3 regions of the Anaerocolumna sp. genome follow, and region 2 is predicted to be linked to each of the others. Evidence: riboswitches for the same ligand, from Rfam matches in the RefSeq annotation. Region 2 holds a riboswitch; each other region holds the start of a gene.

Region 1 (4,222 bases), on a different contig from region 2:
CCTTATTTACGAGATAATGATGATATCCACTGGTTCCAAGGCCTATCGCCCGGTATTTATCACTGGTAATTTTCGCTTCCGCCACCGGTGACTGATTTAAAGTTATCACATTGTCCAGCATACGAATCTGAAGTGGTACGGTTTCTTCCAATTCATCTATATTAACACGGCCAAGATTAATGGAATTCAGGTTACAGGTTACCATGTCGCCGGACTTTACTCTTGTTACTACATGATTTTCATTTTGATCCGTTACAATGCTTTCTTCAATCAGGGTAGATTCACTTACATTTTGTGCAATTTCATGGCAAAGGTTTGAAGCATAGATCATTCCGGCATGTTTATTAGGGTTGGCCTGATTGACAGTATCTCTAAAGAAAATAAACGGAGTTCCGGTTTCTACTGCACTTTTCATAATCTTTTTCATAATATCAAGGGCAGTTACTGTAACACGTTCCAGATTTTGATTTTTTTCACAGGCAAGATAATGTTGCGTAAAGGTTTTGTTGTCTTCATCATCATAAAAATCTTCTAAGTAAAATCCCATTTCTTTATGTACTTGATACGGGTCAAATAATGACCAACTTCCTCTTGCTTCCAATCTCTCCATAAAAAGATTGGGAATACTTAAAGCTGGGAAAATATCATGAGCTTTTCTTCTATCATCTCCATTATTGGTCCTTAGTTCCATAAATTCATAAAGGTCACGATGCCATATATCCAGTGTAATAGAGGCCCCGCCCTTTCTTCTGCCAAGCTGATCCACCGCCACCGCAGTATCATTATATAAACGAATCCATGGGATGACTCCTCCGGAAGCATTTTTATACCCTCTGATTTCACTATTTAGCGCCCTGATCTTTCCTGTATAGATGCCTAACGCACCACCATGTTTGGATACACTTGCGAACTTACTGTTCACATCATAAATAGACCACAGGTTATCCCCCACAACGGATATAAAGCAGCTGCTTAATTGATGATAAGGAGTACCTGCACTGGCAAGGGTTGGTGTGGCTACCGTCATCTTTAGCAAACTAAGCAGATCATAAAACTTTTTAGCATATTCCATCTTTTTGCTGCCTTCTGGAATGGCAAGATGCATAGCAATAGCAAGAAACCGTTCCTGTGGCAATTCCAATACTTCTTTATTAAAACCTTTAATTAAGTATCTATCTGTCAACAGTTTCAGGCCTTCGTAATTAAAGAGCAAGTCTCTCTCCGGTTTTATATAAGCACCTAACTCCTTAATCTCCTCTTCCTTATATTCCGTTATTAAATATTCTCCGTAATATTTATCCTTCACCAACTTATGTACTAATTCGGAAAAATCTCCATAGCCAAAATAATCATATCCTCTATTAATTGCGGCCTCTTTATATAAATCAGACATTAATAATCTTGCTGCAACATATTGCCAGTTAATATTTGTAGTTTTTACCGTATTACCGTGGGCATCTTTTGTGGTTTGAATCATCTTTTCTATGGCAGTTTGAATAAGAACTTTCTGTATTTCCTTTGTACTCATACCATCCCGAAACTGAATGTTGGAGTCCATTTCAAGCTCAATTGGGTCACAGCCCTCTAGCCCCTCACATACATAAGCTACCATCTTTTTTGTTTTTTCTACGTAAAGAGGTTCATAACTACCATCCCTCTTCTTTATTTTTATATCCATAACGCCCTTCCTTTCTCTCAGCAATAAATCATTATTAGAATATCAATCCACCCAGACAGCCTATATGTCTAAAATTAAGCGAGAAAAAGCCTCATAGTCAGAATGCAACTATAAGGCTTGAATTATATCTATATTTATTATAAATACTAGGTACAAAATAAAACTCATTTTACATGAGCTTACCCTAATAAATATAGCATGTCCTGTCCTCACAGAATTGCTATTCTATAAAACTTAGGCAGGTATTCTGACTTATACTTCAACATACATTTTCGCCTTCCCAGATATTCCAGTGGCCGATTTTTGCAATCCAGAAAATGTACTCTGTAAATACAGCAATGGGATTGTGCAGGATTCTCACCTATCTTCCCTATTAATTCCATAACCCAGGGGATTTGCCCAAAGCTTATCCTACTGAATTGGAAACCTAAATTCTTGGTTATTATTAAAATATACTATTCATATTAGGTTATTATAATATATAAATATTATCATTGCAAGTAAAATGCTCCCTGTATTATAGTGGGAAATTGTCGCCTGATAAAGAGCTATTTACAGTGTGGCATACGCGCTAGATTCAGGCTCTAGCAGCTGCAAGACCCTACGGGTTCAAGGCTGCATTTTTGAATTAAAAGGGACATAAATAATACTTAATTATACTGTTAAGACTACTATACCAAGTTAATTTTTATACTTTTTAAGTAAATTTCATAACCTTATACTTGACATAACTGAAAAAAGTAGTACAATATTTACGTTACTATTATTTGCAGTCGTGGCGGAATTGGCATACGCGCTAGATTCAGGTTCTAGTGGTCGCAAGACCGTGAGGGTTCAAGTCCCTTCGACTGCATACATAATTTTTATTAAAAGAAGCCGATTACTGCAATCGACTTCTTTTATTTTATATGTTAAAATAATCCCCAAAAACATAAAATAAGAGGTGCAAGCTTATGAATATAATAAAAGTCACAGAAAACAAAAAAGAATATATCGACCTGCTATTACTTGCAGACGAACAGGAAAGCATGATAGACAAATACTTGGAACGTGGCGAGATGTTTGTTCTAGATGATAATGGAATAAAAGCCGAATGCGTAGTTACAAAAGAAGCAGACGGAATTTATGAGATAAAAAATATTGCAACCAGACCTGATTGCCAGCGAAAAGGATATGGAAAAGCCCTGATAGAATTTTTGTTTTCTTACTATACGGATTGTAGAACTATGCTTGTGGGAACAGGTGACAGCCCACTCACTCTGGACTTTTATCAAAGATGCGGCTTTATTGAGTCACATCGTATAGAAAATTTTTTCACTGATAACTATGACCATCCTATATATGAATGTGGAAAGCAACTTGTTGATATGGTTTATCTAAAAAGGGAGTCATAAAGTTCCTCCTATTTTTGTTGCAATGTCCCGAAGTCATGGTATAATTTAGCATATCAAGTCCTTTTTAGGACAAATAAGTGATAGGAGGACGGAGTAAAAATGAAAAGAGCAAAGGTTCTAATGCTTCTGTTAATATCTGCTTTACTTTTTAGTGCATGTAATGGTGGGAAGCAGTCAGCAAAAGAAATTCCTGATGATTTTGGATTTGTTTATACCCACAATTTCACAGAAGTTGATACGTTTAATTCTACAATAAAAAACAGATTTCAATTTGACGAAGGAGACCCAAATGCTATAACAGATTTCAATTTTTCTGACGAGCAGCTACAGAAGATTTATGAGGCCTTTATAAAATATGACCTCCATGATCTGCCTGAAGAGATCGATCCGGATAAAGGCTATATGGCCATACCTCCATCCTATTATGAATTTCAATATGTATCCGATGGTGAGACTAAAAGCATATCCTGCAGTACAGGTGCCCACATAGACCAAAAGGGAATATCAAAGGCTAACAATAAATTTGTAAAGTTCATGACGGAAGTTTGGGAGTATGTTCATGAATCTGATGCATATGAACGTCTTCCATCCGGTCCACAAGTGGAATAAAACAAATAAAAAATCCGTTGTTCTGTAAGGAGCAGCGGATTTTTTAGGTTTAACAAAGTTATTCTGTTTTATTCTTTTTGTAACACACCAAAACAAATTTGTATTGGTTTGTCGGAAACTTGATAGGAATATTTACACTTGCTGGTATTGCCTAAGTACTTTTCTGCATTCTCCGGTGTGTCAAAATTTTTGCTGTCATAAGATGGTACCACTGGTGTGATCCAAGTCATATCCGACTCCATCTCCAATAACACAAAGTCCCTGCCTAGCTGAGCGTCAGGATTTTCAGCAAGATAATCTTTGAGAACAACAGACAAGTTAAAATCTAATACAATTGTGGCATCCTGTAGGTTTTCCACACTATAAACGGGACTGATAATCCGGTATGCTTCACCAATTAAATAGCTGACTGGTTCCTTTGGTGGTTCAGCAGCTGTCAGTACATAGCTTTCCTCTACCGCAGCTTCTTCACGGACACCCTGATAAATATAGCCTTCAGCGCCATTTCCCTGGCTGGCAAGAGCCGCAGGTTTGCTGAAAT
Region 2 (4,222 bases):
CCCTCTTTCTCTTTGCTAGTCCCACTTATTATCTTGTCAGTACCCTTCCCTTCCTCGAATGCTATTTGAGGAATTATATCTTCATAGATCTGGGCACTACTTGCTTTTTTCTCATTCTGTGTTAGGGTGGTTGTCTTGATACCATCCGATTTATCACTTCTTTGGCTATCGATATTCTCTTTTTGGCTTGGCGCTTTATTTTTACCTGATTCTATATTTTTACTTGCTTCTGTTTGTTTACTTGATTCTGTCTTTTTCCCTGGTTCTGCCTTTTTACTTGATTCTGTCTTTTTAATATCTTCATTTTTATTATTGCTATTTTTTTTCTCTTCTGCTTTTGTTTTCTTATCTTCTGCTTTCTTATCTTCTGTTTTTTTCTCGTCTGCTTTCTTCTCTTCTGTTTTTTTCTCTTCTGTTACTTTTTCTTCTAATCTTTTCTCAGGGCGAAAGTCATACAAACTTCTCATCCCATTTTTTAAACGATAATAAGATACCAGACCATATAGTGTCTGTTCCGTCGCCATTCCATTTGAAATACCTGCTTGGGCATATGGATTATCCTTATCTGTTTGGTAAGAATGGGCAAATCCACCATCATCACATCGATATTTCAGAATACCATCAATTAATGTATTATTATACTTAATAAAACGACTATCTTTATACGGATCAATTCCAAGGGAACAAAGCGCTGTTAGGACTTGTACCGTACTTTCCACATTTACGGTACCCCAGCTTGTAAAATCTCCATCCTTTTCCTGTAATTGTGATAATATATTTAATGATTCTTCCACTATTTGAGAAATGGTCTTTTCTTCTTGATAAGCAAGATACTTTTTATTTGAGTTAACATAAGGTGCCAGGGCTTGAAGTGCCATGCCTGTTATATCCGGATCTGACTTTATTCCTGCTAAAGCAAAACCACCATCTTTAAGCTGACGTTTCGTAATTAAAGTAATGATGTCATCCCGTTGGTATCTTGCATTATCCGGTATAGGATAATCTAAGCTGTCCACACAAATCAGCGCCCATATAGCACCATTGATTCCTTGTCCGTCTATCCCCTTGCGGCCAGCAAAATTATAGCTTCCATCTGCAATTAAATTTATCCGATTTCCTTCCGTATCTAATCCAATATTCGTAGGATCTCCTCCCATAGCTAATACTGCCAAAGAAATACGATGCCATTCTGTTGCTTTTACAGCATGAAGTTTATTTGGCTGCTTATATCGCTCTGTGACAACTTCTGTAATTTGCTTTAGATAAGGTTCATAGGGTTCTTCCTTATACCCATACCTTCCTATTCCGATAGGGAACCAATCTCCGCTTGTTTGACCTGCACTTTCTAAGAAAATTGAATTTAGTAATGCATCATTTCCTTGTTTGGCCCATGTAATAATATCTTGAATGATTTCCTCTAACCTCTCATTCGTAACCGGAACGCTTTCTTTTTTTTGAGCGTAAACATTAACAGGATACAAAAGAAAACTAATCATAAGTAGGAAACAAATTAACCTGGTTATTACTTTTTTAATCAATGCTATCCTCCCTTTCTAATTTAAATACACAATTTTTATCATAAGCAATTTTACACTTTCCGTACTTTATAATTGACTAGTCTCCACTCAAGAGAATGAACGTTTATTCAGTGTTTTTACATGATTAGACATAAAATCCCCTCTCAAAATAAAAACGCCCGTAAGATAGAGTACCTTCCGGGCGGGATATACAAAATCAAATCGCATAGGATAACTATTTTGAAATTAACCCCATAAAAAAGCGATTTGTATTGCAAAAAAAATACTGCCAAGAAGGCAGTATTTGGACATTCTTTTAAAACCTTATAATTTTCTACATCAATTATAAGAATTAAAGTACTTTCCTTCCACACCGTCGGATTGTATAATCTATAGGCATGTCTCCTGGCTTAAAGCTTCAAACCTACTTTGTGGCCTTCCCAGACTTAACCAGTGGCTTATTCACATTTCGTAGCTTTTTACAGTAGAGTGAGCTGCTAAGTTTCTAAACTTATTCCATTTTAAGAGGCAGATGTTCTTATAACATACCTTCTCACCTATAGAACACTTATTTAATTGTAAACTGTTTCTACATAATTATTTAACTTCATAGTAAAATATACCATAAATTAATGTAAAATACTAATTTAATTTCTTTTTTGGTAAGCATGCAGTATTTCTCTGATAATATATCCATTATCAGTAATTAAATGGGAAGAAAACAGTACTCATTTTTTAACATAAATAAAAGCTTGGAAATGCCCATCTTCCAATGAGTCCCAAGCTTTTTGTCTAAAGCCTAAATTCACCTAGACCTTATTGCTTTTTTTCCATATTTTCATCTTCTCTGCTTCCGCAATTAATTGCTCCCTAAAGTCAGGATGTGCAACAGAAATAATTGCTTCGCATTTTTGCCATGTAGACAATCCTTTTAGATTCACCTTGCCATACTCCGTAACAAAATAGTGTATGGCCGGTCTGGTATCGGTCACAATAGAACCGGTATTTAATATAGGCAGAATACGTGATTTTACTTCTCCTGTTTTTGTTTTATAGGTAGAGGAACAACAGATAAAACTCTTGCCGCCTTTAGATAAATAGGCTCCTAATACAAAATCCAGTTGTCCTCCTGCACCGCTTATATGTTTAATTCCAGAGGATTCTGAATTTACCTGACCAAATAAATCCACATCTACGGCATTATTAATTGAGATAAAGTTATCAATAGCAGAAATTGTTCTAATATCATTTACATAGTCCACTGGTGCACTCATAAGTTCTGGGTTATTGTCAATGTAGTCATATAATTTTTTAGTTCCGGTACCAAATGAATAGGTTTGGCGATAGGTATCAATGGCTTTTTTAGAGCCATTGATTTTACCGGCCTTCGAGATATCAACAAAGGAATCAACATACATCTCCGTATGTACTCCCAGATCTTTTAAGTCGGAAGCAGCAATAAGTGTCCCAACCGCATCAGGCATACTGCCAATGCCTAACTGAAGACATGCTCCATTTGGAATTTCCTCCAAAATTAACTTTGCTACTTCTTCATCTATTGCATCAGGAACAGAAGGTGCCATTTCAGCAATTGGAGGATTGTCCCCTTCTACAATCATATCTACTTTTGAAATATGAATACCATTTTCGAATCCTCCAAGGCACTTGGGCATGTTCTCGTTTACTTCTACAATTATCTTTTTTGAAGTCTCACAGACTGCCATCATATGTGACGCATTTGGTCCAAAGTTAAAGTACCCGTGCTTATCCATAGGGGCTGCCTGGAACATGGCTACATCATCAGGATGGGCAGATTCCCTATAATATCTTGGCAGTTCGGAATACCTCATAGGATTGTAATATCCAAATCCCTGACTGATTGCTTTCCGCTCGATCCCGGATGTATGCCAGGAATTCCATGTAAAATGTTCGGCTACATTTTCCACCTTAAATACTTCCGGTGCCCATAATAATACTCCGCCTCTTAACTTTACATCTGACAGTTCTTCACTGCGGGCTGCCAAAGCCTTATCTAATGCCACCGGAGTACCTGTTGCCCACCCATAATCGACCCAGTCACCGGATTTAATTACTTTTACCGCTTCCCCAGCTGAAACTAATTTCTGTTCATATTCTTCATTAAATCTCATTTTGATCCTCCCAATTTATAGTTCTGCTCTTTCCATAAGTTTGTGATACTTTGTTTATTTTCCGGACATTTCAAGTTTCAATTTTTCAGTAAGTACTGGGAGAATTTTTATTGCATCCCCCACTATTCCAAAATCAGCAACATCAAATATAGGTGCTGATTCATCTTTATTTATTGCAATGATTAGGTCGGATTCCTCCATTCCTGCCAGATGCTGAATTGCTCCGGATATACCACATGCAATATACAAATTGGGCCTTACTGTCTTTCCTGTCTGACCAACCTGTATATCTTTTTCTACCCAGTTAGCATCAACACATGCTCTGGAAGCGCTGACTTCTCCCCCTAGAACCTCAGCTAAATCATTTAAGAGTTTAAAATTCTCAGGACCTCCCATTCCCCGTCCCCCTGAAACCAGAATTTTAGCATCCTGTATATCTATTTTGTTACTTTGCCTTTTGATTACATCCAGTATTTCCACATATCGGTGGTTTGGTATAAATCCCGGATTATATTTTTCAATAGCAACTTCTGCATAAAAGTTTGGTGTAGCTTT
Region 3 (4,222 bases), on a different contig from region 2:
TACTTTAACAAATCCTTTGATGGAGGAGCATTATGGCGTTGCATTTGATATAGGAACAACATCGGTGGCAGCACGATTGTGGAATCTAAGTAGAAAAGAAATCATAGATGAAATTAGTGCCAAGAATCCTCAAAGCCTATATGGGGCAGATGTAATTGCAAGAATTACTTTTGCCAATAGTAGGGAAGACAATGTAAGAAAACTGGCCTATCTGATTCGAGAGTGCTGTAATACCTTACTTTTACGCATGTCGGCAGAGAATAATATTGATGTGAAACAAATTGAGATTGCGGTTATCACTGCCAATACAACCATGTCCCATTTGTTTTTAGGCAAATCTGTTGAGAAATTGGCAAAGGTACCCTTTCAGGGAATATCTTACGAAGGTGTAATATTGAAAGCTTCAGAAGTAGATTTTGAAATGAATCCTTATGGAGAAATATATGTAATGCCTGGAATTGCAGGTCATGTAGGTTCTGATACATTGGGCTGTATTCTCTCCAGAGATTTGAACTATGCAAAGGGAAACCATCTCCTTGTAGATATTGGAACCAATGGAGAAATTGTTCTAGGAAAGGATGGGGAGCTTACGGTATGCTCAACGGCTGCAGGCCCTGCTTTTGAAGGAGCTTCTTTGCATCAGGGTATGCGGGCCATAGAAGGAGCAATATCGAAAGTAAATATCAGAAATAATTTGATTGAGATAGAAATAATTGGACTGGGAAAAGACTCAATCTTAACCTATAGAATGAATAGGAATGGGGAATCTGAAGATGAAATAAATGATATCCATCCCATTGGTATCTGCGGATCAGGAGTGATTGAAGCAGTTTCTGAATTCCTTAGTAATCATATAATGGATCAGACAGGCCGTTTATTAGGAGCGGAGGGTGAAACTAACTTTGTTACTTTATGGAAACATGGTGATAAAGAAGTTATTTTAACCCAGAAGGATATTAGAGAACTTCAACTGGCTAAGGCAGCAATTTATACTGGAATCATGCTGTTGTTAGAAGAAGCCAAACTAACGGTATCCCAACTGGATTCCATTATTCTGGCAGGTGCATTTGGCAGTAATATTGATGTAAAGAAAGCCGTTCATATAGGATTGCTGCCTTCCATAGAGCCGGATAAGATAAGTTATATTGGAAATGGAGCCTTAGAGGGTGCTTCTAAAGTGTTATTAGGGGAAATCTCAAAAGAAGAGGCAGAAAGTATAAGCAAAAAAGTAAAGCATCTGGAACTGGCATTATGTAAAGATTTTCAAGATGAGTTTTTAAAAGCTATGAATTTCTAATTTGTAAAGTTATGAATGCAAAAAGCATGTTTTGAATATATATTTTTCAAAACATGCTTTTTTATCTATTAAGTAAGATTACGATTCATCGATAAAGTACTTTATTACGAACTTTGGATTATATATTTAATCTTTTTCTATATATATTTCTTTAGTTATTACTTTATTTAAATTCTTATAAAGAGGTTTGAACAGGAACAAGGTTATAAAAAAGTTACTTATTCCATGTATAATATCGAAGGGAATTCCTGTAATCCAATAAGCAATGGCAGATTGAACACCCGTTAGGAAGCTTCCGTTAATCCACCCCATAAATAAATAGGGAATGGAGCAAAGAGCACCAAAGGTCAATCCAAAAGCACCTGAAATAACTGCCCAATGGAAGGCGGATTGATCTCTTTTAAAAATTCGAACAATAAAGTATAGGATAAACCAAATATAGAAATAATTTATTAACCATAATCCAAAACCGTATATAAAACATTCCAGTAAAACAAATATGGATATAATAAGTAATGTTTTTTTGTGCAACAGTAGAGAGAATAGTATTATCAGCAGAGAAACCAATTCTATATTAGGAAGAAAGGCAAGGACTTCTTTGACGGCAATTAAAAGAGCGCTTAACATACCAATTAAAACAATATCTTTTATACGCATCCTATACCTCCGTTTTCACTCTTAGCCTGAACGGCGAAGAATTATATCTTCCTTTCTCAGTTAGGTAACTTATTATTTAATATCCGACCATTAATGTTATTTGATAATGGTCACCATCTTTTATAGGCGTTGTATCAACACCTGTCATTAAAGATTCTCCGTTTAGTGAAAAATTCCACCATTCCTGTTTCGATTCGTCTGCTGTTATACCATTTACTGTAGTTACATATAAACCATTTTTCGTTTCAATTCCGGAAATCAGTTTTTTCTTTTCTAAGGCTTCTCTTAAGAATTCGGCATCTGTTGTAATTTTAAAGGACTCACTTGTACCATCTGTTAATATTACTTCTGCAACAATGTTTTTGGAACCTTCTACCGGTTTTGCCATAAATGTTTTATAGGCAAAGAACATAGCAGCAATTATTGCGACCAAAGCAATACAACTAACAACAATTTTCTTGACATTTCTTTTTTGTTCCAAGATTTATTCTCCTCCTTCTTTAATAATAGGAACCTTCTTGATTCGTAGGGAGGCATTTTAAAGCCATTCAGGTTTTGAGGGAGAATGAAAAAGGTTCCTTTGCCACAAAAGCAAAAGGAACCTAAAATAGTTTAGATTATTAACAATAACTTTATTACCAGAATATCCGGCTGACAGTCATTGTACCTCTTACCATTCCTCGTGGCATATTTGGTACCATATCAAGCAGGTATTCTGACTTATGATTCATCATTTTCTTCAAATCTTCCCAAGCATGTGCTCAGTGATCTATATTGCTTTTATGAAGCATACTGAAGAAAACTCCTCAATTACAGCGGCGAGACCGTACAGGATTTTAACCTGTTTCCCTATTATGTCACTATTTTATGTGGGTTTTATATAAATTAGTGACCACTTGATATATGAAACAGCCTTAAACAGCTGCTTATAAACGCTGTCAGTATATCATTACGCAAAAAAAAAGTCAATATAATTATTTAGTACCATAGATTCTGTCCCCGGCATCGCCAAGTCCAGGTAGAATATAACCACTTTCGTTTAATCTCTCATCTAAAGCACCTATAAATACATCAACATCAGGATGAGCCGATGTAAGACGTTTTACACCTTCTGGTGCTGCTATGAGACATAGGAAGTGAATTTTAGTGATTCCCCTTTTCTTTAACAAGGTAATAGCAGCATCTGCGGAACCCCCAGTTGCTAACATAGGGTCAACAACAAAGATCTCTCTCTCATTGGCATCAGTAGGTAACTTACAAAAATATTCAACTGGCTCTAATGTTTTTTCATCTCTATATAAACCAATGTGTCCAACCTTGGCATTGGGAATCAGGTTTAATATTCCATCTGCCATATGCAAACCGGCTCTTAAGATCGGAACGATACAAAGCTTTTTGCCTTCAATTTCATGAGCAATTGTTTTAACAAGAGGTGTATCAATCTCTATCTCAGCAAGAGGAAGTTCTCTTGTTGCTTCATAACATATAAGCATTGCAACTTCAGAAACCAAATCACGGAATTCTTTAGTTGAAGTTGTTTTGCGTCTCATGATTCCTATTTTGTGCTGAATCAATGGATGATTCATAATTATTACTTTAGACATAATCTTGCCTCCATTTGTTTTTTAGACTTTTTTGCTAGAAGTATTATAACAAAAATAAATGTCTAAGAAAAGTGTTAAATTATATTTATTGTATTTTTTGAAAAAGTAATGTAATATATTCGTGTATAAAATGTAAAATATGAAAAATAAAAAAAGCAGGCAGTATTTTAATAGGATAAGCAAAGAATGAAAAAAGTGAAATATGATAATATATGAGATAAAGGAATTTAAAAATGAAATGAATCTAAGCTATTAAAATAGAATTCCACTTAAAAATTCATAAAATAAGTATTTAAAAATTTTATTTGGTTAATAAAAGACTCTCTTTCCATACTTAGGCAGAGGAGAAGCCCGGTAGAGGGGGGAGGGTAACTACCAGGCTTATTTTATGAAAAAAATTATCTTATTAGCAATATAGTGTACAACTTATTTACTATGCTTTTATTATAATAGACATATATGATTATAGTGTGGATGATTTATGAACAATTTGTGAATTTTTAATCAATGTATTTTTACAATTTAAAACAAAAAATGAAAAAAATAGGACAGATTTGCTCCTTATAATTTACTTAAAAAGGTAGTATTCACATGAATTTCAGAGGTTGTTTTTTTGAAAGATACAAATACTAAAGTTAAGAACAAGATATTTTTTATGTAAAAG

The links. Region 2 has a riboswitch for cobalamin ahead of RT261_RS12780 (prenyltransferase/squalene oxidase repeat-containing protein). Riboswitches for the same ligand answer to the same signal wherever they lie in the genome.
Region 1: linked by a shared signal. The riboswitch ahead of RT261_RS09390 (ribonucleoside-diphosphate reductase subunit alpha) and the one ahead of RT261_RS12780 (prenyltransferase/squalene oxidase repeat-containing protein) in region 2 are both predicted to bind cobalamin.
Region 3: linked by a shared signal. The riboswitch ahead of RT261_RS01515 (DUF4430 domain-containing protein) and the one ahead of RT261_RS12780 (prenyltransferase/squalene oxidase repeat-containing protein) in region 2 are both predicted to bind cobalamin.

Annotation. Positions count from the first base shown of each region.
Region 1 is NZ_DAMAUC010000009.1:141,748-145,969, forward strand. It holds gene RT261_RS09390 (ribonucleoside-diphosphate reductase subunit alpha) at 1-1,678, opposite strand, end outside; cobalamin riboswitch at 1,899-2,124, opposite strand; tRNA gene RT261_RS09395 (tRNA-Leu) at 2,448-2,531, shown strand; gene RT261_RS09400 (GNAT family N-acetyltransferase) at 2,632-3,072, shown strand; gene RT261_RS09405 (hypothetical protein) at 3,172-3,681, shown strand; gene RT261_RS09410 (hypothetical protein) at 3,750-4,222, opposite strand, start outside.
Region 2 is NZ_DAMAUC010000014.1:84,045-88,266, forward strand. It holds gene RT261_RS12780 (prenyltransferase/squalene oxidase repeat-containing protein) at 1-1,538, opposite strand, end outside; cobalamin riboswitch at 1,896-2,093, opposite strand; gene RT261_RS12785 (butyryl-CoA:acetate CoA-transferase) at 2,327-3,667, opposite strand; gene RT261_RS12790 (electron transfer flavoprotein subunit alpha/FixB family protein) at 3,722-4,222, opposite strand, start outside.
Region 3 is NZ_DAMAUC010000001.1:371,460-375,681, forward strand. It holds gene RT261_RS01505 (ASKHA domain-containing protein) at 1-1,297, shown strand, start outside; gene RT261_RS01510 (hypothetical protein) at 1,424-1,954, opposite strand; gene RT261_RS01515 (DUF4430 domain-containing protein) at 2,031-2,435, opposite strand; cobalamin riboswitch at 2,643-2,869, opposite strand; gene upp (uracil phosphoribosyltransferase) at 2,929-3,558, opposite strand.